4 regions of the Micromonospora chokoriensis genome follow, and region 1 is predicted to be linked to each of the others. Evidence: riboswitches for the same ligand, from Rfam matches in the RefSeq annotation. Region 1 holds a riboswitch; each other region holds the start of a gene.
What was found. Region 1 has a riboswitch for cyclic di-AMP ahead of GA0070612_RS03615 (coiled-coil domain-containing protein). Riboswitches for the same ligand answer to the same signal wherever they lie in the genome.

Region 1 (5,860 bases):
AACGGCCCTAGGATCCGGCCTGGGGGTCGGTCTCCGCGGTGGGCGTCTCGGCGAACAGTGCGAGCAGCGCGCCGACCTGACGGTCGGCCTCGGCGGGGTGCCGGAACCGGCCGGCCGGGTTGAGGGTGTATTCGTTGCGCCTGCCGACGCGGGTGCGGTGCAGGTATCCGTCCGCCTCCAGGTCGGCGACGATCGCCTGCGCGGCGCGTTCGGTCACCCCGACCTCGGCGGCGACGTCCCGCAGTCGGGCGGTGGGGTCGCGGGCGATGGCCAGCAGGACGTGACCGTGGTTGGTGAGGAATGTCCAGTTCCGCCCGCTGCCGGTCGACGTGTTCGTCATCGTGTGACCACCTCTCCGGATGCCCGTCCTCGGTGCGTCGCCCGCGGGTCGATTCGGGGTCAACGTATGAAATCTATATCACGCATCCCTTGACGCGTTTTTCGGTGCGTGTGACCGTTGACCCCGAGCCGGCGCCCGCCGCCGGCCCACCTGAAGCCGTTTGACCAGGTCAGATGCATCGAGACGAGGTGCGGGAATGAGTCATTCCGGAACTACCGGTGGGCAGCCGGGGCCGCAGCGAACCACTGACCGGGCAGCCGCGCCGAGCGCGCCGGCTCGGGCGTACACCGAGTTGGTCGCCGGCAACCGGCGCTTCGTCGACGGCGCTCCTCGCCACCCCAACCAGGACGCCGGGCGCCGGGCCGCCGTGGCCGACGGGCAGCACCCGTTCGCGGTGATCGTCGGTTGCTCCGACTCGCGCCTGGCCGCCGAGATCATCTTCGACCGTGGGCTGGGTGACCTGTTCGTGGTGCGGACCGCCGGCCACACCGCCGGCCCTGAGGTGCTCGGCAGCGTGGAGTACGCGGTGACTGTGCTCGGCACCCCGCTCGTGGTGGTGCTCGGTCACGACTCGTGCGGCGCGGTGCAGGCGGCCCGGGAGGCCGCCGCGACCGGTGCCCGGCCGCCGGGGCACCTGCCCGCAGTGGTCGACGCAGTGCTGCCCAGCCTGCGCCGGGCCGAGGCCGAGGGTGTGCGCGACATCGACGGCATCGTCGACATCCACATCGCACAGACCGTCGAGACGGTGCTCGGGCAGTCGCCCGTGCTGGCCGGCGAGGTGGCGCAGGGGCGGTGCGCGGTGGTGGGTGTGTCGTACCGGCTCGCCGCCGGAGAGGTGCGCCCGGTGGCCGCCGTGCCGGCCGACCTCACGACGCTCGGCACCGACCCGGCCGCGCCCGCCGCGGCCTGACGCGACGAGAGTCGCGCCCTTCGCGGCCTGACGTGACAGGGGCCGCGCCTTTCGCGGCCTGACGCGACGAGGGCCGTTCCGCGCGACGCGGAACGGCCCTCGGCCAAGGCCCTGCGGGTCAGAGCAGCGACATGTGGACGTGGTCGGTGTGGTTCGACGGCCCGCTGTACGACTTCCAGCCGGTCGCCGGGAACCAGATCTGCCGGTTCCAGATCACGTAGTAGATGCCCAGCCGGTCGGCGTTGCGGATGAGGAACGCGGCGACGTTGTTGCCGTACTTCCGGGTGTCCTCGTTGTGCCACGGCGAGAAGCCGCTCTTCTGCAGCGACCAGTCGCAGGCGCGGCCCTTCGGGTGCTCCCACGGCCCACCGGAGCGGTAGCAGCCGACGAACCGGTTGAAGCCGGCCCGCTTGACCTCCTTGTACGCGTGCAGCGTGCGGGGCGTGACGCAACCGGACGTGGTGGGGTCCTTCTCGCTGCACGACTGCGGCTTCCAGTCGCCGTCGGCGGTGCGGCCAGGGCCGATCTTGGCAACCGGTGACGTGGCGTCGACCAGGCCGCCGGTGAAGCCCTTCCCGCCGACGAGGGACAGCGCCTTGTCCGCCTCGCTCTTGCGCTTCGCCATCAGGGCGGTCTGCTTCTGCTGCTCGCGGACCTCCGCGTCGAGAAGCTGCTTGGCCTGCTCCGCGCGGGCCTTCACCGCGTTGACCTCGGCGAGCTTCTTCTCGTTGACCATGTTCATCTCGTCGAGCAGCGAGGCGCGCTGGACGAACGCGTCCGGGGCCTTGCTCTCCAACAGCATCGCGAGCGCGCCGATGCGGCCGGTCCGGTACGACTGGGCGGCGATCTGCCCGACCTGTGGGGTCAGCGCGTCCAGGTCGGCCCGGGCCCGATCGACTTCCCGCGCCAGGTCGCCCTGCCGCTTCTTGGACTTGTCCAATTGGGACTTGGCTGCGGAGTAGTCGCGGTTGGCCTGCTCGATGACGTCGGTGAGCAGCTTCGGCTCGCCGTCCTCCTCGTGCCCGGACGGGGTGGGAGTCGTCGGGGCGGCGTGGGCCGGGAGGGGCCCGGCGAGCACGGTCAGTGCGGCGATCACGGCCACCACGGGTGTCAACCAGCGGCGTAGGGGTGCCGTCACAATGTTCCCTTCCCTCGACCGCCGACCGGGTTAGCTGACGGGTTCGGGGCGGAAGTGGCCCCTACCGCTGACGCGGATTCACCCCACGTACCTGGGTCCCCGGCTCGCCGGTTGGCGATTGGGCGGTGGCACCGCAGACGCCGCTTCGCGCCTTCATCGGTGACCGCGAGCGAGGTTACCCGAGAGTCGGTCGGGTGAGCTACGCCTGGATGCCGACCAAAAGCGTCATTTCGCCATAGCGGTGAGTGACCAGTGACGCGGTTCTCAGGGTGGAGGCCCGATCTGGTCACGCTGAGGAGTGTCACCATGTCGTATCCGTGCTCCTGTTCGGCTCCGGCCACCGGTCGGCGGCGGTAGATGGGGGTGAGGGCCGCGTCGGGTCCGACTCGTCGGGGTGACCCGTTCGCGGTGAGATCAGTGCGGCCAGCGTCTCAGCCCGGTCCGTCCGCGGTCGCGGGGCGGCGGCGTCGGCGGGCGACGTGGTGTCCGTGCGACCGGCGGCGGTCACCAGCGCGGCCAGGCCGGTGGTCAGCGGCACGGCGGCGATCAGGCCGAGGGTGGCGACCGCGCTGCGGACGATCTCCTGGGCGAGGAATTCGCTGGTGAGGATCTGCCCGATCGGTCGGGAGTCGGCGGTGAGCAGGAGCAACAGCGGCAGCGACGCGCCCGCGTACGCCAGCACGATGGTGTTGACAGTGGACGCGATGTGCGCCCGACCGACCCGGGTTGCCGCACGGTACAGCTGCAACCGGGTCAGGCCGGGGTTGGCGTGGGCCAGCTCGGTGACGGTGGCCGCCTGGGTGACTGTCACGTCGTCGAGCACCCCGAGCGATCCGATGATGATGCCGGCGAGCAGCAGGCCGTGCAGGTCCACGTCGCCCTGGAACATCGACAGGGTGGTGGCCTCCTCGCTGCCGAAGCCGGTGAGGTGGGTCGCGGCCGTGGCGATGGTGGCGAGCACCCCGGTCAACACCAGGCTGCCCAGGGTGCCGAGCACCGCTACCGAGGTCTGTGCGGTGACCCCGTGTGTCAGGTAGAGCACCACGAACATGATCAGGGCGGCACCGACCACCGCCACCAGCAGGGGTGACTTCCCCGCGCCGATACCCGGCAACACGAAGGTGAGCAGGATGGCGAAGCTGGCGGCCAGCCCGGCGAGCGCCGCGAGACCCCGCCATCGGCCGAACGCGACGATCGCGGCGGCGAAGACGACAGCCAACCACAGCATCGGGGTGCCCCGCTGGTGCTCGGCGACGTTCCAGTTGCTGATGGTGGGGTCGGTGGGGTCGGTCAACTCGACCAGGATGACCTCGTCGCCGACCTCCACCCGGGGCGCGCCCGGCCCGTCGGGCACGGGCGTCTCGACCTGCTGGCCGGCCGACGGCCCGTCGTCCACGCGGACGTCGACAGTGCCACAGCGCCCGTCGCCGACGCGCGGTGTGCCCTCGGGACTCGACGGCGACGGCGGGCACGGCTCCATCACCACCCGGGTCACCGTGCCGCTGTAGCGCGGCACGTCCGCCTCGCCGTCGGACTGCGGTGACCCGCCGCGCGGCCAGAGGACCAGGGCCGCGATCACGGTGGCGACGAAGAGGGGCACCACGGTCATGACGAGGATCCGTCGCACCCTCGGCGGGGCGGACGGAGCGGGACGGGCGTGGTCGGAACCCAAGGTGAGACTCCCAACGATCCAGTGCGGGGTACGTGTCAGTGGGCCGGTCGGTTCACCGTCACTGCGGAAACGTGGTGGGGGAACGCGACGGTTCGCCGGCTGACGACCGCTCGGTCACGCACGGTCAGGATCCGACCCGACCAGCCGGCCGCGACAGCACCGCGCGGCGGCGCGGGTGTCCGTTCGTGCCTCGGTCCACCGGGGGTCATCGTGGGGAATGCTAACCAGCACGATCGGGGGACGCAGGTCGTGACGGAGTGTCGGTGGTGGAACCGTCGGCGTGGCGGTCCGCGGACCGGCATCGTGGAGACATGCCCGCGTCGTCACCGCCCGACCCCGGCCGGCACGTCCCGGCCGCGCCGGCGCAGCACGGCGAGCACGCCGGGCACGACAAGCACGCCGGGCACGACCCCGAGATGTTCCGTCGGCGCTTCTGGGTCTGCCTGGCCCTCACCGTCCCGGTGGTCCTGACCAGCCACCTGGTGTGGGATCAGTGGGGCCCGGGCTGGGACGTACCCGGCCGCGCCTGGGTGGGCCCGGTGCTCGGCTCGGTGGTGTTCTGGTGGGGCGGCCGGCCGTTCCTCGTGGGTGCGGTGCGGGAGGTGCGGGACCGCGCGCCCGGAATGATGCTGCTGGTCGCGATGGCGATCACCGTCGCCTACGCGGCGTCCCTGGCGACCAGCGTGGGCGCCTTCGACCTGGACTTCTGGTGGGAGTTGGCCGCGCTGGTCACCATCATGCTGCTCGGCCACTGGCAGGAGATGAAGGCCATCGGGCAGGCCCGGGGAGCGCTCGCGGCGTTGGCCGCGCTGCTGCCCGACGAGACCGAGCGGGTCGCGGCGGACGGGCAGGTCGAGGCGGTGGCGGTGTCCGACCTGCGGGTCGGTGACGTGGTGCTGGTCCGTCCGGGCGGTCGGGTGCCGGCGGACGGCCGCGTCGTCGAGGGTGACGCCGAGCTGGACGAGTCGATGATCACCGGTGAGTCACGGCCGGTCGCCCGGTCCGCGGGTGGCCGGGTGGTGGCCGGCACGGTGGCCACCGACTCGGCGATCCGGGTACGCGTCGAGGCGCTGGGTGAACAGACCGCGCTCGCCGGCATCCAGCGGATGGTCGCGCAGGCCCAGGGCTCCGGCGGGCGGGCCCAACTGTTGGCCGACCGGTTCGCCGCCGCGCTGTTCTACGTGGCCACCGGCACGGCCGTGCTGACCGTGCTGGTCTGGGCCGCGCTCGGTCGAGCCGACGAGGCGGTGGTCCGTGCGGTCACCGTCCTGGTGATCGCCTGCCCGCACGCGCTCGGTCTCGCCATTCCCCTCGTCGTGGCGCTCTCCACCGCGTTGGCCGCGCGGTCCGGGATCCTGGTGAAGGACCGGTTGGCGTTGGAGCGGATGCGGACCGTGAGCGCGGTGCTGTTCGACAAGACCGGCACGCTGACCCGGGGCGAACACGCGGTGACCGACGTGGCGACGGTGCGAGGCACGGAGCGGGACGAGGCGCTGCGGATCGCGGCGGGCGTCGAGTCGGACAGCGAGCATCCGCTGGCCCGCGCGATCGTGGCGGCGGCCGGGCCCGCAGGTCCGCGCCCGGCCGCCGGGTTCCGGTCGCTGCCGGGCCGCGGTGTGCGGGCGACAGTCGACGGTACGGAGTACGCGGTGGGCGGTGCGGCGCTGCTGCGGGAACTGGGCCTGACCCTCCCGACCGAGCTGGAGGCGGCGACCACCCGGTGGTCGGCTCGGGGAGCGGCGGTGCTGCACCTGGTGCGGCTGCCGGAGGCCGTGCTCGGCGCGTTCGCGCTGACCGACG
Region 2 (5,860 bases), 2.6 Mb from region 1:
CGAGCGGCGCGACGATCCACGTCTGCGCGGCCGGCCGGTGATCGTCGGCGGGGGCGTGGTCCTCGCGGCCAGCTACGAGGCGAAGGCGCGGGGCGTCCGCAGCGCGATGGGCGGCCAGCAGGCACGCCGGCTGTGTCCGGACGCGATCGTGGTGCCGCCTCGGATGTCGGCGTACACGGCGGCGAGCCGCGCGGTCTTCGAGGTCTTCCGGCAGACCACTCCGCTGGTCGAGGGGATCTCCATCGACGAGGCGTTCCTGGACGTGGGTGGCCTGCGGCGGCTGGTCGGGCCACCGGCCGACATCGCGGCGCGGCTGCGTCGGGAGGTTCGTGAACGGGTCCACCTTCCGATCACCGTGGGTGTGGCCCGCACGAAGTTCCTGGCGAAGGTGGCCAGCGGGGTGGCGAAACCCGACGGCCTGCTGGTGGTCGCACCGGACGCCGAGATGGCGTTCCTGCACCCGCTTCCGGTCGAACGGTTGTGGGGCGTCGGCCCGGTCACCTCCGCGAAGCTGCGGGAGCACCGGATCCGTACCGTCGGCGAGGTGGCCCGGCTCGGTGAGGCCGCGTTGGTGTCGCTGCTCGGGTCCGGTGCCGGCCGGCACCTGCACCCGCTCGCACACCATCGGCAAGGCGACCGCGGACACGACGCCGCTGCTCGCCGCCGCGCGCGCGTTGCTGCGGGCGGCCCAGCCCGAGATCGACGGTCGTGGTGTCACGCTGATCGGTGTGTCGGTGGGCAACCTGGACGACAGTCCGGTGCAGCCGGAGCTGCCGTTCCACAGTGACCCGGGCGCGGAGTTGGACGCCGCTGTCGACGCGGTCCGCGACCGGTTCGGCTCGACGGCGCTCACCCGTGCGGTCCTGCTCGGCCGGGAGCCGGGTGACGAGATGCCGCTGCTGCCGGATTGACCGATCTGCGTGCGGTGTCCACGCGCGGAGTTGCGACCGGAGACACATCACAGCAGGTCGGCGGTTTAGCCGGCGGCCCACGGGTGACCCTTGAGGGGTACAGCCTGACAAGGGGGGACCCACCATGTCCGAGGACACCAGCAACCGAGCGAGCCGCGGCGCCGAGCGCCCGCACGACGTGACCGACCCGCTGCTCTGGCAACTGGCGATCGACGTGTTGAGCGCCCACGAGCCGGACGACGAGGGCCACTGCCGCAATCTCCAGTGCGCCGGGCAGGCCTGGCCCTGCGCTGCCCGTCAGGGCGCCGAGCATTCGCTGCGTCTGTCCCGCGGCGCGTCTGACTCCGTCGAGGGGACCGTCGACGGCGGGACCGATCTGGCACCGACCTCCCGCTGGGGTCGCAATGCCGGCCCGGTGGCGTCTCGTCGAGCGCCGAAGGCATCCGCCTCGGCGGCGTGACTCGAACCCGACCCGCCACTCGGGCTGACCAGCACCGAACACACGAACGCTCGGCCGGTGACCCGGCCGAGCGTTCGTGTGCCGTCGGTCAGAGGCTGAGCTTCTGACCCGGGAAGATCAGACCGGGGTCGGCCCCGATCAGCTTCCGGTTGTGCTCGTACAGCGCCTGCCAGCCGCCGGACACCCGATGGGCGTCGGCGATCTCCGACAGGGTGTCGCCCGGCTTGACCAGGTACGTTTGGCCGCCGGCCGGCGCCGCGGTGCGCTCGTGGTTGCGGGTCGCCGGCTGCTCGCCGCGCGACGGCCGCTCCTGCCGCTCGGTGGGCTTCGCGGTCGACTTGGTCGACTTCGCAGTGGACTTCGTCGACTTCGTGGCGGAGCCGCCCGACGAGCCGCCCTTCTTGCCGCACGTCGGCCAGGCACCGATGCCCTGCCCGTCGAGCACCTTCTCGGCGATGGCGATCTGCTCGCCACGGCTGGCCAGGTCGGCGCGGGCGGCGTACTTCTTGCCGCCGTAACCGGCCCAGGTGCTCTGCGAGAACTGCAGGCCACCGAAGTAGCCGTTGCCGGTATTGATCTTCCAGTTACCGCCGGACTCGCACTTGGCGATCGCGTCCCAGTTGACTCCGGCCTGCGCCGGGGCGGCCGGGCCGAAGAGGGCGACAGCGCCGGTGACCGCGCCGACGGCCAGGGTGCCGACGGCGAGGCGGCGGGTGGTGACCCGTCGATGACGGGGCGTGTGAACAGACGTCATGTGAGCTTCCTCCACGCCGGCGAGGTGAGCTGTCGGGTTCGGGCCGAGGAGCCCGGCCGCACGGTGGCGGCTTCACCCCGAGGTGACATGCACCGAGGAACGTGTGGGTCCCCCGCTCCTGCCCGGGTGACTGGGTTCCGACGGCCGGGGGCAGGATTTGGCGTTGCCGGCCGTGGTGTCCGCAGTGGCGAACCCGACCGACGTTAGGCACGTTCGGTGACGATCGCCCAACCCCTGTGAAGTTCTTCACCGGGCTACGCGGGGCGCCGTCCGCAGCGGTTGCGGCCGGCCGGACACTGTGCAGAGAGCACTGTGGACCGGTTCCGATCAGGCCTCGTGACGAAGCCAGATCACGGCGTGACGCCGAGCGACTCGACGTGTCCGTTGGTGATCGGATGCTCGACGTCGTACGCCGAACCGGCCGGCGGGGCCCCTGGTCGGGTGGCCCGCCAGCCGGAGGGTCGACCGTCTACAGGGTGCGCGCCAGCCGGTCGGCGAGCGTGCGGGTGAAGCGGGCGGGGTCGGTCAGCTCACCGCCCTCGGCGAGCACCGCCAGGCCGTAGAGCAGCTCCGCGGTCTCGGTCAGGGCCGCCTGGTCGCTGCCCTGCTCGTGGGCCTTGCGCAGCCCGGAGACCAGCGGGTGCCCGGGGTTGATCTCCAGGATCCGCTTGGTCGGGGGCACCTCGTGCCCCATGGCCCGGTACATCTTCTCCAGGGTCGGCGTGAGGTCGTGGGCGTCGCCGACGACGCAGGCCGGTGAGGTGGTCAGTCGCGACGACAGCCGGACCTCCCGGACGCTGTCGGTCAACGTGGTGCCGAGCCAGTCGAGCAGACCGGCGAACTCCTGCCGCTGCTGCTCGCGTTCGGCCTCAGCCTGCTGCTTCTCCTCGTCGGTGTCCAGGTCGATCTCGCCCTTGGCGATCGAGCGCAACGTCTTGCCGTCGTACGCGCCGACCCGCTCGACCCACACCTCGTCGACCTGGTCGGTGAGCAGCAGCACCTCGTGACCCTTGGCCCGGAAGGCCTCCAGGTGCGGCGAGTTCTCGATGGCGGCCCGGGACTCACCGGTGGCGTACCAGATGTCGTTCTGGCCGTCCTTCATCCGCGAGACGTAACCGGCCAGGTCGGTGGGCTCGGTCGCGTCGTGGGTGGAGGCCACGGAGAGGATGTCCAGCAGGGTGTCGCGGTTGTCGGTATCGTCGATCAGTCCCTCCTTGACCACCGCGCCGAACTCGGTCCAGAAGGTGCGGTAGCGCTCGGCGTGGTTGGCCTTCAGGTCCTTGACCGTGGCGAGGATCTTCTTGACCAGGCGGCGACGGACGATCTGGATCTGCCGGTCCTGCTGGAGGATCTCCCGGGAGATGTTCAGCGACAGGTCGTGCGCGTCGACCACGCCCTTGACGAAGCGCAGGTACGTCGGGACGAGCGCCTCGCAGTCGTCCATGATGAAGACACGCTTGACGTAGAGCTGGACGCCGCGGCGGCCCTGCGGGGAGAACAGGTCCAGTGGGGCGTGGCTGGGCAGGAAGAGCAGCGCCTCGTACTCGAAGGTGCCCTCGCCCTTCATGTGCACGACTTCGAGCGGGTCGGCCCAGTCGTGGCTGACGTGCTTGTAGAACTCGTTGTACTCGGCGGCATCGACCTCGTCGCGGGGGCGCGCCCAGAGCGCCTTCATCGAGTTGAGGGTCTGCACCTCACTGGTGGGGGCCTCGCCGTCGGCGCCGGGGCGTTCGACGGTCATCCGGATCGGCCAGGCGATGAAGTCGGAGTATCGCTTGACGATGTCGCGGACGGTCCACTCGGCGGTGTAGTCGTGCAGGTTGTCCTCGGTGTCGGCCGGCTTGAGGTGCAGGGTCACCGTGGTGCCCTGCGGGGCCTCGTCCACCGCCTCGATCGAGTAGGTGCCCTCGCCGGTGGACTCCCAGCGGGTGCCGCCGGTCTCGCCGGCCTTGCGGGTGACCAGGGTGACCCGGTCGGCGACCATGAACGCGGCGTAGAAGCCGACGCCGAACTGGCCGATCAGGTCCTGCGAGGCGCGCGCGTCGGCGGATTCCCGCAGTTGGCGCAGCAGCTCGGCGGTGCCCGACTTGGCGATGGTGCCGATCAACTGGACGACCTCGTCGCGGGTCATCCCGATGCCGTTGTCCCGCACGCTGAGAGTGCGGGCGTCCCTGTCGACCTCGAGCGTCACGTGCAGGTCGTCGGTGTCGGCGACGAGGTCCTTGTCGACGAGAGTGGCCAGCCGCAGCTTGTCCAACGCGTCGGAGGCGTTCGAGATGAGCTCCCGCAGGAAGACGTCCTTGTTCGAATAGATCGAGTGGACCACCAACTGGAGGAGCTGACGCGCCTCGGCCTGGAACTCCAACGTTTCGGCCTGGTTGCTCACACCGTCTCCCATCTCGGCTCGTGCGGGGTTTCGCGCAAAGGATACGAGTCGTCACGGGCCGGGGTACCGCCGCGTCCGGGTCGCATTCCCGATTAAGGGGGTCGTCGGTGTGACATGGCTGACTTTGGTTAACAGAAGTCAGGCGGGATAGCGTTACCGCCATGAAGATCTCCGGAAGCACCGCCCTCGTCACCGGCGCCAACCGCGGCCTCGGCCGCCACCTGGCCGCCGAACTCGTCGCCCGCGGCGCCACCGTCTACGCCGGCGCGCGCAACCCGGACACCGTGGACCTCCCCGGCGTGACGCCGGTGCGCCTGGACATCACCGACCCCGCCTCGGTGGCCGCCGCCGCCGAGCGTGCCGGCGACGTGAACCTGCTGATCAACAACGCGGGTATCGACACCCGCACCGACCTCCTCGACGGCGACCTGGACCTCATCCGGCTGGAGCTGGAGACCCACTACCTCGGCACCCTGTCCACGGTCCGGGCGTTCGCGCCGGCCATCGCCGGCAACGGCGGCGGAACGATCCTCAACGTGCTCTCCGTGCTGTCCTGGGTGAACTTCCCGATGCACGCCGCCTACGGCGCCGCGAAGTCCGCCGAGTGGGCGATGACCAACGCGCTGCGCCTCCAGCTCGCCGAGCGCAACATCCGGGTCGCCGGCCTGCACGTCGGCTACCTGGACACCGACATGGCCGCCCACATCACCAGCCCGAAGTCCGACCCGGCGGTGGTCGCCCGGCTCACCGTCGACGGCATCGAGGCCGACGCGTACGAGATCGTCGCCGACGACGTCAGCCGGCGGGTGCAGGCCGGGTTCCCCGGCGGTGTGGCGGCGCTCTACCCCCAGCTCCCCTGACCTGAGGACACGAAGGGCCGCCGCCGGCGAGCACCGGCGGCGGCCCACCCGCACGGGTACGCGGTCAGCTCGCCTGCAACGCCACGTCGTCGAGCACGAAGCTGGTCTGCAACGACGAGTCCTCGGTGCCGGTGAACGTCAGGGTCACCGTCTGACCGGCGAACCCGGCCACGTTGACGCTGCGCTGGGTGTAACCGGTGGCCGCGTTCAGATTCGAGTACGTCGCCAGCGTGGTGGAGCCCAGCTGCACGGTGAGCCGGTCGTACGCCGTGGAAGACGTCGTCTCGGCGGTGTCGATGTGCAGCCAGAACGACAGCGTGTAGCTGGCACAGCTGGCCGGCAGCGTCACCGACTGCGACAGGCTCTCCGTGCTGGTGCCGCCGTTGCCGCCCAACCACGCCTTGTACGACCCGCTCCGGGCCGGCTGGCCGCTGGAACTGGTGATCACGCCGGAGGACGCGGCCCACGGGGTGCTGCCGCTCTCGAAGC
Region 3 (5,860 bases), 2.1 Mb from region 1:
CCGCGGCGGGGTTGGAGATCGCGACCGTGAAGGCCGCCGCCGACCTGCTGGCCGAGGTGGAGGGCACGGTCGGCGTGATCACGCCGGTGCCGCGTCGCGACGAGGTCGCCGGCTGGCTCGACGCGCTGGACGCGCCGAGGTTGCAGGTGGTCACCAGCCTGGAGGCCAAGGGCATGGAGTACGACGGAGTCGTGCTGGTCGCCCCGAGCGAGATCCGGGCGGATCCGGGTGCCGGGGTACGCACCCTGTACGTGGCGCTGTCCCGGGCCACCCAGCGACTCACCACCATCGACCCCACCGACTGACCTGCGCGAGCGCCGGCCGGCGGGAGGTGCGACCCGTACACTTGCACACATTGCGATGTGAACATACATTGGACCGGACCTCGGACGGCGGCGGAAGGTAGTTCACGTGGGAGCAGGTCATGACCACCACCACGGATCCGTCGCCAATGCCGCGCACCAGCACCGGGGTCGACTCTGGGCGGCCTTCGGGCTGCTCGCCACCCTGATGGTGGTCGAGGCGGTCACCGCCCTGCACACCGGCTCGCTCGCCCTGCTCTCCGACGCCGGGCACATGTTCACCGACGTGCTCGGCATCGGCATGGCGCTCGCCGCGATCACCGCGACCCGGCGGGCCACCGGCGACCCGCAACGCACCTTCGGGCTCTACCGACTCGAGGTGCTCGCCGCACTGGCCAACGCCGTCCTGCTCTCCGGCGTCGCGGTCTACGTGGTCATCGAGGCGATCCGCCGCTTCGGCGACCCGCACGAGGTCATCACCGGTCCGATGCTCGTGGTGGCCGTCCTCGGCCTGCTCGCCAACATCGTCGCCTTCGGCCTCCTCCGCGCCGGTGCGCGGGAGAGCATCAACATCCAGGGCGCCTACCTGGAGGTCCTCGGCGACCTGCTCGGCTCGGTCGGCGTGATCGGCGCGGCGCTGCTCATCACCGTCACCGACTGGTGGTGGGCCGACCCGCTGGTCGCCGTCGCCATCGGCGTGTTCATCCTGCCGCGCACCTGGCGGCTGGCCCGGGCGGCCATCCGCATCCTGGTGCAGGCCGCACCGGAACACCTCCAGGTGACCGCCGTGCACGACCGGCTGGCGGCGGTCCCCGGTGTGGTCGAGGTGCACGACCTGCACGTCTGGACGCTCACCTCGGGCATGGACGTCGCCTCCGCACACCTCACCATGGAGCCCGGCGCAGAGGTCGGCGCGGTGCTCACCGCCGCGCGTACGGCCCTGCACGACGACTTCCGGATCGAACACGCGACGCTGCAGATCGAGCCGGGCGCCAACTCCGGGGCCTGTGGCTCGATCGAGTGGTGACGGTGAGTTCCCCGTACTGACGCACTCACCGTCCGTCACATTCGCTGCAGCCGCCCCACGAGTACCGGTAGGCTCTGTCCCGGCCGCCACCAGGCGGCGCCTCCCGGCGCCGGTGGTGGTCGTCGCCTAATCGCCCACACGGGCGAACCGGGGAACCACGTTCCTGGGGTGCATCCGCGTCAGCGGTAGGGATCTTCCGTCCCGAACCCGTCAGCTAACCCGGTCGGCGGCTGACGGAAGGACTGACAGTGGCACCAGCACGACATCCCGCCGCCCGACTGGCGGCCCTGATCGTCGCGATGCTCGCTCTCGGCGTCGCACTCCCGGCCGGCACCGCCTCGGCCGCTCCCCCGACCGGCCAGCGGGCCGCCGCACCCGACTCCGACGAAGAGGGCGGCACCCCGGCGCTCCGCGCCCAACTGGAAGCCGCCAGCAAGGGCTACCTGGACGCGAAACGCGCCCTGGACACCTCCGTGCAGCGGCAGCAGCAGCTCACCACCCAACTGAAGACCATCGAGGTCGAGCTCGACCAGCGCAACGGCAAGGTCGGCGAGATCGCCGGCGTCGCGTACCGCACCGGCCGACTCAGCACCATATCGGCGCTGCTCAACAGCAACACCCCGGAAGGCTTCATGGACCGGGCCGCCTCCCTGGACGCGGTGGCCGCCAACGAGGACCGGGTGCTGCGCGACCTCCTCACCACCAAGGACCAGGCCAACCGGACCCGCGCCGCCCTGGACGGTGAGATCAACGAGCAACGCAAGCAGGTCGCGGTGATGGCCAAGCGCAAGGAGCAGGCCGAGCGAGCCCTGACCGTCGCCACCACCCCGAAGCCACGGACCACCGCCGACACCGACTCCAACCGGGGCACCTCCACCAGCAACGCCAAGGCCGCGCCGCGCAACTCCGACGGCTCCTGGCCGAAGGAGTCGTGCAGCGTCGACGACCCCACCCCGGCCAGCGGCTGCATCACCCCGCGCACCCTGCATGCCCTCAACCAGGCCAAGGCCGCAGGCTTCACCCGGTACGTCTCCTGCCACCGCAACGGAGGCTCGGGCGAACACCCGAAGGGCCGAGCCTGCGACTTCGCCGCGCAGAAGGGCGGCTTCGGCGGGGACGCCACCGGCGGTGACAAGACGTACGGCAACAACCTGGCGGCGTACTTCATCCGCAACGCCGACCGGCTCGCCGTGCTGTACGTGATCTGGTACCGGCAGATCTGGCTGCCCAGCAGCGGGTGGAAGGCGTACAGCGGGGCGGGCGGCGACCCGTCCAGCGACCACACCAACCACGTACACCTGTCGGTCTACTGACCACTCGTGGCCGGTGCCCCCGTCGAGGGGCACCGGCCACGGCTACGTCGCGGGACGTACACCCGATGTCGCCGGTCGTCGGACGACCCGGCGACGGTCGGCGGGCAGCATCGCGGCATGCCTCGGATCCCACCCACCGCCCGCAAGGCGCTGCTCACCCTGCACCTGGTCACCTCGCTGGGCTGGCTCGGCGCCGACCTGGTGCTGCTCACCCTCGGCATCGCCGTACAGCGGGGCGCCGACCCGGCCGTCTTCTACCCGGTCGGCGCGGTGGTCGGCACCGTCCTGTTCGCACCGCTCAGCGTCCTGGCCTGGCTGATCGGTGTCGTCAGCGCGCTGCTCACCCCGTGGGGCCTCCTGCGCTATCGGTGGGTGTTGGTCAAGCTCGTGATCACCACGGTGATGGTCGGGCTGGTGCTGTTCCTGCTCACCCCGAATCTGCGGCACGCCGGAGCGTTGGGCTCCGCCCTCCCCGCACGGGATCGCGCCGACCTGGTGATCGCGCCCGCGGTGTCGACCACCCTCATGATCATCGCGACGGTGCTGTCCACCTACAAGCCGTGGGGCCGCCGACAGGCCGCCCGAACGACCACACCGACCGCGCCGACACGCCGACCGTGACCGCACCCCGGCCGTGACCACACCCCGACCGCGCCGACACGCCGACCGTGACCGCACCCCGGCCGTGACCACACCCCGACCGCGCCGACACGCCGACCGTGACCACAGCACCATGATCGCGCTGTAACCACGATGTAGTGGTCTCCTGAGCGCCGTCAGGCCACTACGTCCATGATCGAGCGTGACCTTGACGGCTGCGGGCGCGCCGATCCGCTCCTGGGCGGCGCCGGGTGTTCGCCCTCAAGATCCGCGCAACATCAGGAATAGTGCTGCCTCCCGCCCGTCGGAGGCAGCAACATCCGGGATATTGCGCGGATCTTGACGCAGGGCGCGGGGCGGGGACGCGGGACGCCGGGGCGCAAGGCCCGGCCGCGAGGCCCGGGCGCGAGGCGCAAGGCCCAGGCGCGAGGCCCGGGCGCGAGGCGCAAGGCCCAGGCGCGAGGCCCGGGCGCGAGGCGCAAGGCCCAGGCGCGAGGCGCAAGGCGCAAGGCCCAGGCGCGAGGCGCAAGGCCCAGGCGCGAGGCGCAAGGCGCAAGGCCCAGGCGCGAGGCGCGAGGCGCAAGGCCCGGGCGTGAGGCGTGGGCGCGGGGCGTGGGCGCGCGGGGTCAGGCGGCGGGTGGGGGGTCGTCGGCGCGTTCCAGGGCCGGGCCCAGTCGGGTGGCCAGGGCGAGGTGGGCGGCACGGGCCTGGCGGAACGCGTACCGGAACAGTGGGGCGGGCGCGGTCAGGGTGATCTCGACGTCGATCCGGACCAGGCCGTCCGGCTCGGGGCGCAGCCGGGTGTGGTTTCGCACTGTGGTGGCCGGCCACTGGCGGGCCACCATGACGATCTCGTCGTCCTCGTTGATCAGCACGTCCGCGTGGTACGTGGTCGTGAAGCGCGCCGGGCCCACCGACAGACGGTCGTTGATCGTGTAACTGGCCTGCGCGCCGGGTCGGGGTGGCAGTCGACGGACCTGGACGATCAGGGGGTGCAGCTCGCCCTGGCGGGTCAGGTCGCTGAGCATCGCCGCCGCGTGGGCCGGCGAGCACCGGGCCTGGACGGTGTAGCTGAAGGTATCGCTCTTGAGCACACCGTCTCCCGCCGTCGATGGTCGCACGATCGTCCCCTACCGATGTCCGGCTGGCAACGCCCCGGCGGACGAACCCAGGACGACCGGACAGGGAGCTACCATTTGTCCCATTAGTGATGGATTACCCGAACGTGCTGGGGGCGGACACCATGAACGGCGACGATCCGGTGAGCGGGCACGTGATGGTCTTCGCGCCCACGCCACAGCTGACGGTGACCCTGGACCAGCCCAACGACCACCCCGAACTGCACCTGCACCCCGGTGGGCAGGGCGTATGGCAGGCCCGGATGGTGATGTCGCTCGGTGTCGACGTGGTGCTCTGCGCCGCCCTCGGCGGCGAGATCGGCCAGGTGTTGGAGCCATTGCTGGTCAGCGAGGGCGTCGACCTCAAGGTGGTGGTCCGCGACTCCGGCAGCGGCGGGTACGTGCACGACCGCCGGCGCGGGTCCCGGCAGGAGATCGCCGACGTACCCGGACAGCCGTTGAGCCGACACGAGCTCGACGAGTTGTACAACCTGGCCCTCGGCGAGGGCCTGCGGGCCGCCGTGAGCATTCTCAGCGGGCCGAACGCGCCGTGGCTCGTCCCCGCCGACCTGTACCGGCGTTTCGCGGCGGACCTCGGCGCCAACGGCGGCCGGGTCGTGGTCGACCTCTCCGGCGATCATCTCGGAGCGGTGCTGGAGAGCGGCGTGTTCTTCCTCAAGGTGAGCCACGAGGAGTTGATCCGTGACGGCCGCGCCCGCACCGACGACACCGCCGAACTGACCCGGGCCATGTACGAGTTGCACGCGACCGGTGCCGAGACGGTGGTGGTGAGCCGAGCCGACCAGCCGGCGCTCGCGCTCATCGACGGGGAGTTGTTCGAGGTCGAGATGCCCCGACTGGAGGCCGCCGACCCGCGTGGCGCGGGTGACTCGATGACCGCCGGGGTGGCCGCCATCGTGGCCGGCGGCGGAGACATCCGGACCGCCATCCGGACCGGCGCCGCGGCCGGCGCGCTCAACGTGACCCGGCACGGCCTGGGCACCGGACGGCTGGACTCGATCACCGGCCTGGTGGACCGGGTCCGTCTGGTGCCGGCGGACAGCCGGCCACAGGAGCGGACCACCCCCGATGAACTGGCCGACCGGGTGGTCGACCGATGACGGTGCGGGTGTTGATCACCAACGACGACGGGATAGCCGCGCCCGGCATCCAGGCCCTGGCCTGGGCGGCCGTGCAGCGGGGCCTGGACGTGGTGGTCGCCGCGCCGTTGGAGGAGGCGAGCGGCACCAGCGCCGCGATGAGCGCCATGGAACGGGACGGGAGGGTCGTCGTGAACGACCACCCGCTACCGGACCTGGCGGGAGTGCCGGCGTACGGAGTGGGCGGCTCCCCCGGCTTCATCACGTTGATCGCCCTGCACGGCGCGTTCGGCCCACCGCCGTCGGTGGTGCTCTCCGGCATCAACCGGGGCGCCAACGCCGGTCGGGCCGTGTTGCACTCCGGGACGGTGGGGGCCGCGTTCACCGCCGCCACGAACGG
Region 4 (5,860 bases), 1.6 Mb from region 1:
CGCCCGCGCCGGGGTGCAGATTCCCGCCGACAAGTTCGTGGTGGTCGGCCGCCCCCAGGTCGAGTCGATCCAGGTACGCCAGGAGCCGGCGCGGGGCCTGGCGCACCCCACTGTGCTGTACACCCCCACCTGGACCGGGCACCACGCCGACGCCGACTACTGCTCGCTGCCGGTGGCCGAGCAACTGCTGCGGCGGCTGCTGGAGCGCGGCGCGACGGTGATCCTGCGGGCCCACCCGTACACGACGCAGAACCCGGCGTCGGCACGCCAGTTGGGCCGGCTGACGGAGCTGCTGACGGCCGATCGGGCCCGCACCGGCCGGCAGCACGTGTTCGGGTCGGCGGCCCGGGAGCTGAGCCTGACCGAGTGCGTCAACTCCTCCGACGCGTTGGTCTCCGACGTGTCGGGGGTTATCTCGGACTACCTCTACTCCGGCAAGCCGTACGCGGTCACCGACATGGGTGGCGAGGGCGACCGGTTCGTGGAGCGCTTCCCGCTGGCCGGCTCGGGGTACGTGCTGCGTCGCGACCTGTCCAACGTGGACGAGGTGCTGACCGACCTGCTGGACACCGACCCGCTGGCCGAGGCGCGGTGGGCCACCCGCCGCCGCTACCTGGGCGACTTCCCCGCCGAGTCGTACGCCGACGCCTTCCTGGGCGCCGCCCGCCGCGAGCTGACGTCGGCACCGGAACTGGCCACACCCACACCGGTGTAGACCAGTTCAGCGGTACGGGTCGAGCAGCGCCAGCACGGCCGCCGGGTCCTCCACGTGCGCGTTGTGGCCGAGACCGGGCAACGTGACGACCGGCACCCCGTACTCCTTGAGCTGTTCGTCGCTGACCATCGGGTCGTGCTCCCCGCGCGCCAGCACGACCGGCGCGTCGGTCGCCGCGAGCAGCGCGGTCAGGTCGGGCTCGCCGACGGCGAACGCGGTCGGGTCCATGGCGAGACGCCACCGGCCGTCGACCTGCCGCAGGCCGGCGTCCACCACCGGGTGGTCCGGCGCGACCAGGCCGGCCAGGCCGGACACCCGTAGGTAGCGGCGGGCTGCCTCGGCGCGGGTGGCGAACCAGCTGACCGGGCGGGCGGCGAGGTCGGCGGCACGGGTCAGCTCGTCGGGTGACCAGACGGCCTTGATGCCCAGCCCGACCACGGCGTCCACGGGCGTCCCGGCGGCGCGGGCGGCCAGCGCGAGGCCGACCACCCCGCCCAACGAGTGCCCGAGCACGACGAGCCGGTCGCCGGCCACCAGGCCGCGCGCTATCCGGTCCGCCAACCCCGCAAAGGTGTACGACGGCAGCGGCGCCGCCCAGCCGTGGCCGGCGAGGTCCGGTGCCAGCCACCGCCCCGCCCAGCGCTGTTCCAGCAGCGGCGCCCACGGCAACCAGACGTCCCCGCTCGTGCCCATTCCGTGCAGGAGCAGCAGGACCCGCCCACGACCGGCTTGACCACCCGATTCATCCACCACGGCCGCAGTCTCCCACGGTTCACGGCCCGGTACGAGAGCCGCCGTCCACGCCGGACACCGACGCACCGACGAAAATGCCGCGGGCGTCGGCCCCTTGTGGGGGACGACGCCCGCGGCGGTCAGCGTGCCTGGGTCAGGCGGAGTAGCCCCGGCTGGCGATCCAGTTGGCCAGGTCGATGGTGGTGATCCAGTACGCCGGGTCGGCGGCGTTGGCCGAGTCGGCGATGCGCACGGTACGGCCGTTGTCCTTGTAGCCCACGACGGCGATGTAGTGCCCGCCGCCGTAGGAGTGGTAACCGCCGTCGGTGTCGACGGCGTCGCCGACGACGTTCGCGACCACGCCACGGCCGTCGGTGATGGCCTTGACGACGTCGGCCTGGAGCCGGTCCATCTGGGCCGGGCTGGGGGCGCCGGCGAACATCCGGGTCCGGTACGGGGAACCCTTCACCTCGGCGTTGAGGACCCGGGTGGTGTCCTCGGCCGAGTTGGTGCCCATCTCGGTGGTGCCCAGTTCGGCGCCGAGCTCCTCCTGGGTGCGGTCGATACCGGTGGCGCTGAGGGCGTTCCGGGTGGCCGCCGGGCCGCAGTTGTAGTACGTGTTCTGCGCCTCGTAGTCGTAGTCCAGGACCTTCGTCGCGGGCGGCTTCGGCGGCGTCGGCTTACGGGTGAGGTCGGGGTTGGCCTTGGCCTTGGCCTTGGCCGACGCGGCGGTGGTGGCCGGAGCGGCGGTGCTCGGCGCGGCGCCGGCCGACGGGGACGCCGCACGCGCCTCGCCACGGGAGGCGGCGACGTCGCTGCGCATCTCGGCGACGGTGGTCGCGGTGCGCCCGCCGGCGGGTGCGTCGTCGGCGGTGGTGAGCAGGGCGCCGGTGGTGGTGGCGATCGCGAGGGCCGCGGCGGAGGCGGCAACGATCTGGTACGGGCGCTCGGTGGCGAAACGGCGGAGCTGACGCTGCAGGGTGTGCTTCACGGGGTCCTCCACGGATCGGGGGGAGAGCGGCACAGCGGCGACCGGACCGGTATCCGGGCAGGCGCCGGCGCGCGGACCGTGGTCCGCGGATGGTGAACCGCTCAGGGGAACGCCCGGCGTGGCCGGGCGGCTAGGCGATGACCCGGGGGGTCAGCTCACCGTCACTGGACGAATGAGCGCGGGTACCGCCGCGCCGTGGAGGCGAGGGAACAACCGAGGGGTGGAAAGGTGCTGCACGTGGATGGAACTCCTTCCGACACCGCCTACCGGGTTAGCTGACGGATTCGGGCGGGAAGATCGCCCTACCGCGGGCTCTGGCTCGCGGATTCACCCCGGACTTACTGGTGGGTCCCCGGTTCGTTCATCACGATTGAGCGGGTCGGCGCGGCGTCGCCTCTTGCGATCGGTTACCGCACCGGACGGGACGACAGTACTGGCCCGTTCGCACCCCTGCCAAGCCAGCTCCACCTGCATAAACCTGAAATGTCGCGGCAATTTCTGCGCGTATTGCCGATGATGCGACTCGATGGGACAAGCGGTTACGGTGACGCCTACGGGCGACAACCGGACAGGCCGCCGAGAATGCGACCAGATTCTCCGGAAGAATGGCGCCGATCGCGCCGGACGCCCGAATTCCGGTCGGCGTGAGCCAGCTCACGTCACGAATCGGGCTCAACTCGCCCGCGCGGGCCGCCACCGCGCCACGACAGCGGGTCGGAACGCACCGGTCACCGCCCGCCGCGCGGGTAGCGGGTGCGGTCGCAGCCGGGCCGCCGCCGCGCAGCTCTCCGTCGCGAGGGCTCGCGCTGAGTCGGCAGCCAGTTCCGCGTCCCGCCAGGCAGCCCGCTCCCGGGATGCGGCGGCCTGGTAGTCGGCCAGCCTCGCGTCCCGGATCGTCCGGCTCAGCAGCACCTCCTGCTCGACCGGGTGCCGCCGGGGATCCCAGCCGCGCCGCTGGGCGAACACGTCGCCCAGCTGCGCCATGCTCAGGTCACCCCGCCAGTACGCCGTCATCGCGGCCCGGTGCAGGTAGCGCTCGCGGGCGGCGTACTCGGCCGGGGTGTGGGGGGTCTGCGGGGTCGGCAGCGTCTCGGCGCCCGCGAAGCGACGCGCAGCGGCGTCCGCCTCGTCGTAGGCGTCCCAGGCCCGCTCCAGCTCCGCCTGAGCGGTCAGCCAGTCAGCACGTCGCCGCTGCGCGGTCCTGGCCGCCCCGGTCGCGGCGACCGCCACCTCCTCGGCGTACCGGCGCAGGTCGGCGGCCTCGGCGGCGGCCACCTCACGAGCGGTGGGGGCGGCCGTGCGCGGGTCGTCCGGGGGTGTGTCCCGCTCGGGACGGGCCACCAGCAGGGCGAGTACGCCCAGGGCCAGCAGGAACAGGGTGGACCAGATGGCGGCGGCCTGCGGCACCTCGGTCACGAACTGGTAGAGGACAGCGGTCTGCATGGTCGGCACCTCGGAAGAGAGCGATGCGATGGGTAGCTCCAGCGCCACCGGGCCAGGGGCGGTGAACGGGCCGGTGGGGCGCGGAGCTGGTGGGTCGACAGGCGCGGCGGCGGGACGGTCGTCCCGGTGACTCAGCGCCCGGGCGGGGCTCGGGGTGCCCGGCTGCTCGGGGCGTGACCGAGGGGCAGCTGCTCGGACCCGGCCGCGCGCAGCGAGCCGGCCGCGAGAGTGACCTGGTCACCGGGTGGCGTTGGTTGCGGGTCGACCGACCACGCCGGAGAGGATGCCTCGACGGGCTGCTCGGTCGTCGCCCGCGCCTCGTGCATCGCCACCTGCGCGCAGGTGGACGGGCAGGCCGCCGGGAGTGATCCGAGGGCGAACGGAGCTGGCACGGCGGCCGAGGCCGGGCCCGCGCCGAGCGCCAGGGCCGCGACGACGGCGAGGCTGGTCAGCACCCGCGTCGCCCAGCGCGCCACCCACCACAGCGGACAGGTGATCGCGACCGGAAGCACGACCTCACGCTACCGTCGTGCCGACCTCACCGCACCGACCACGGGCGTGTCGTCGCACGCCGCGCCGAACCCCCACTGAGCAGGGTGGACGGTGTCAGCGCGAGTCGACGTACGGTGATCGGTCGGTGGTCTGCCCGCTCTCCCCGGCGGCGTCGGCCGGTCGGCCGTCGGCGTCGGGACCGCCCTCGCGTTGCCGGGGAACGGACGCCGACCGGGCCGGGCGGCGCGGTGCGAGTCGACGCATCATCGGCGTCTCGACGAAGCGGTGCAACAGCCCGGCGAGGACCAGGTTCACGGCCAGGAAGCCGAGCACCACCGCTGGTCCACGCCAGCCCGTGAACCCGGTCCCCCAGTCGCCGCTCCACCGCAGCACGCTCGTCATCACCAGGACGTGCACCAGGTAGAAGGCGAAGGAGACCTCCCCGAGCCAGACCAGCGGCCGGGAGCGCCACGGCGACCGCCTGTTCCGCACGTCGGCGTCCGCGGCGGCGGCGATCACCAGCACGTACGCGACGGCGAGCAGCGTGGTCCACAACTCCGCGCGGATCCACTGGGCGGCCGCCACCCAGGTGCCCACGAAGACCAGGCTGGCGACGGTGAGCCCCGGGCCGCGCCAGAGACCCCGCCGCATCAGCTCGGCCGCCACGGCGCCCAACCAGAACTCCAGCGACCGTACGGGCGGGAAGATCTGGGTGAACCACCACCGGCTCGCCTCCGGCACCAACTGCTGGGCCGGCCAGAGCGCGAGGATCAGCAGCGGCAGCGCGACGATCAGCACCCAGAGCAGCTTCGGGTTGGCCCGGCGCAGCAGCGGCAGCACCAGCGGCAGGCACAGGTAGAAGAAGAACTCGCAGGAGAGCGACCAGCTCACCGTGTTGACGCTGTAGAACCAGCCCATCCGGGGGTCCCACGCCTGCAACAGCAGCAGGTTCTCCAGCGCGACCGCCGGCAGGACCGGGTCGGCGAACCACCAGGCGACCAGCAGGGCCGCACCCCACAGCACCACGTGGTTCGGGTAGATCTTGGCAACTCGACGCCGCCAGAAGGTGCGCCGGGAGTCGCCGACGCGGGCCGACCAGACCAGCACGAAACCGCTGAGGATGAAGAAGAACTGCACCCCGGACAGGCCGAGCGTGAACAGCGCGTCGACCACCGCCTTGTAGTCCGGTTCGGCGATGATCCGCATGGTGCCGGCGTGAAAGCCGAAGACCAGCAACGCGGCGATCCAGCGCAGCCCGGTCAGCGAGGGCAGCCGGGCGGGCGGGCCGGCGGGCCGGGCGGTCGACACCGCAGCGGCGCTGGTCATGCCGGGATCCTGAAGATCCGCAGGGTCACCAGCACGTCCGTATCCTCCTCGGCGCGGCGTCGGACGACGCGACGGCGACGCCCGCGACGGCCCGGCAGGGCCGCACCGAGGCACCCTACCGGGTCACTCCCGGGTGAACCGGACGTGTCCCACCCGCCCAC

Region 2: it holds a riboswitch for cyclic di-AMP, as region 1 does, so the genes downstream of both, GA0070612_RS23405 (LysM peptidoglycan-binding domain-containing protein) here and GA0070612_RS03615 (coiled-coil domain-containing protein) in region 1, are expected to answer to the same signal.
Region 3: it holds a riboswitch for cyclic di-AMP, as region 1 does, so the genes downstream of both, GA0070612_RS13530 (coiled-coil domain-containing protein) here and GA0070612_RS03615 (coiled-coil domain-containing protein) in region 1, are expected to answer to the same signal.
Region 4: it holds a riboswitch for cyclic di-AMP, as region 1 does, so the genes downstream of both, GA0070612_RS27400 (C39 family peptidase) here and GA0070612_RS03615 (coiled-coil domain-containing protein) in region 1, are expected to answer to the same signal.

What each region holds. Positions count from the first base shown of each region.
Region 1 covers NZ_LT607409.1:776,724-782,583, reverse strand. Annotated here, with positions in the region: gene GA0070612_RS03625 (helix-turn-helix transcriptional regulator) at 8-340, opposite strand; gene GA0070612_RS03620 (carbonic anhydrase) at 537-1,250, shown strand; gene GA0070612_RS03615 (coiled-coil domain-containing protein) at 1,369-2,388, opposite strand; cyclic di-AMP (ydaO/yuaA leader) riboswitch at 2,393-2,523, opposite strand; gene GA0070612_RS03610 (YibE/F family protein) at 2,690-4,060, opposite strand; gene GA0070612_RS03605 (heavy metal translocating P-type ATPase) at 4,372-5,860, shown strand, end outside.
Region 2 covers NZ_LT607409.1:5,035,726-5,041,585, forward strand. Annotated here, with positions in the region: partial or broken gene GA0070612_RS23395 (Y-family DNA polymerase) at 1-610, shown strand, start outside; partial or broken gene GA0070612_RS32625 (hypothetical protein) at 591-710, shown strand; gene GA0070612_RS32630 (hypothetical protein) at 759-911, shown strand; gene GA0070612_RS23400 (hypothetical protein) at 1,036-1,371, shown strand; gene GA0070612_RS23405 (LysM peptidoglycan-binding domain-containing protein) at 1,460-2,125, opposite strand; cyclic di-AMP (ydaO/yuaA leader) riboswitch at 2,126-2,298, opposite strand; gene htpG (molecular chaperone HtpG) at 2,595-4,523, opposite strand; gene GA0070612_RS23415 (SDR family oxidoreductase) at 4,673-5,371, shown strand; gene GA0070612_RS23420 (M28 family peptidase) at 5,436-5,860, opposite strand, start outside.
Region 3 covers NZ_LT607409.1:2,849,151-2,855,010, reverse strand. Annotated here, with positions in the region: gene GA0070612_RS13540 (HelD family protein) at 1-305, shown strand, start outside; gene GA0070612_RS13535 (cation diffusion facilitator family transporter) at 412-1,329, shown strand; cyclic di-AMP (ydaO/yuaA leader) riboswitch at 1,443-1,574, shown strand; gene GA0070612_RS13530 (coiled-coil domain-containing protein) at 1,578-2,642, shown strand; gene GA0070612_RS13525 (hypothetical protein) at 2,760-3,263, shown strand; gene GA0070612_RS13520 (SRPBCC family protein) at 3,869-4,336, opposite strand; gene GA0070612_RS13515 (PfkB family carbohydrate kinase) at 4,519-5,481, shown strand; gene surE (5'/3'-nucleotidase SurE) at 5,478-5,860, shown strand, end outside.
Region 4 covers NZ_LT607409.1:6,049,167-6,055,026, forward strand. Annotated here, with positions in the region: gene GA0070612_RS27390 (CDP-glycerol glycerophosphotransferase family protein) at 1-715, shown strand, start outside; gene GA0070612_RS27395 (alpha/beta fold hydrolase) at 722-1,468, opposite strand; gene GA0070612_RS27400 (C39 family peptidase) at 1,602-2,450, opposite strand; cyclic di-AMP (ydaO/yuaA leader) riboswitch at 2,684-2,825, opposite strand; gene GA0070612_RS27405 (hypothetical protein) at 3,111-3,881, opposite strand; gene GA0070612_RS27410 (hypothetical protein) at 4,013-4,393, opposite strand; gene GA0070612_RS27415 (acyltransferase family protein) at 4,488-5,699, opposite strand.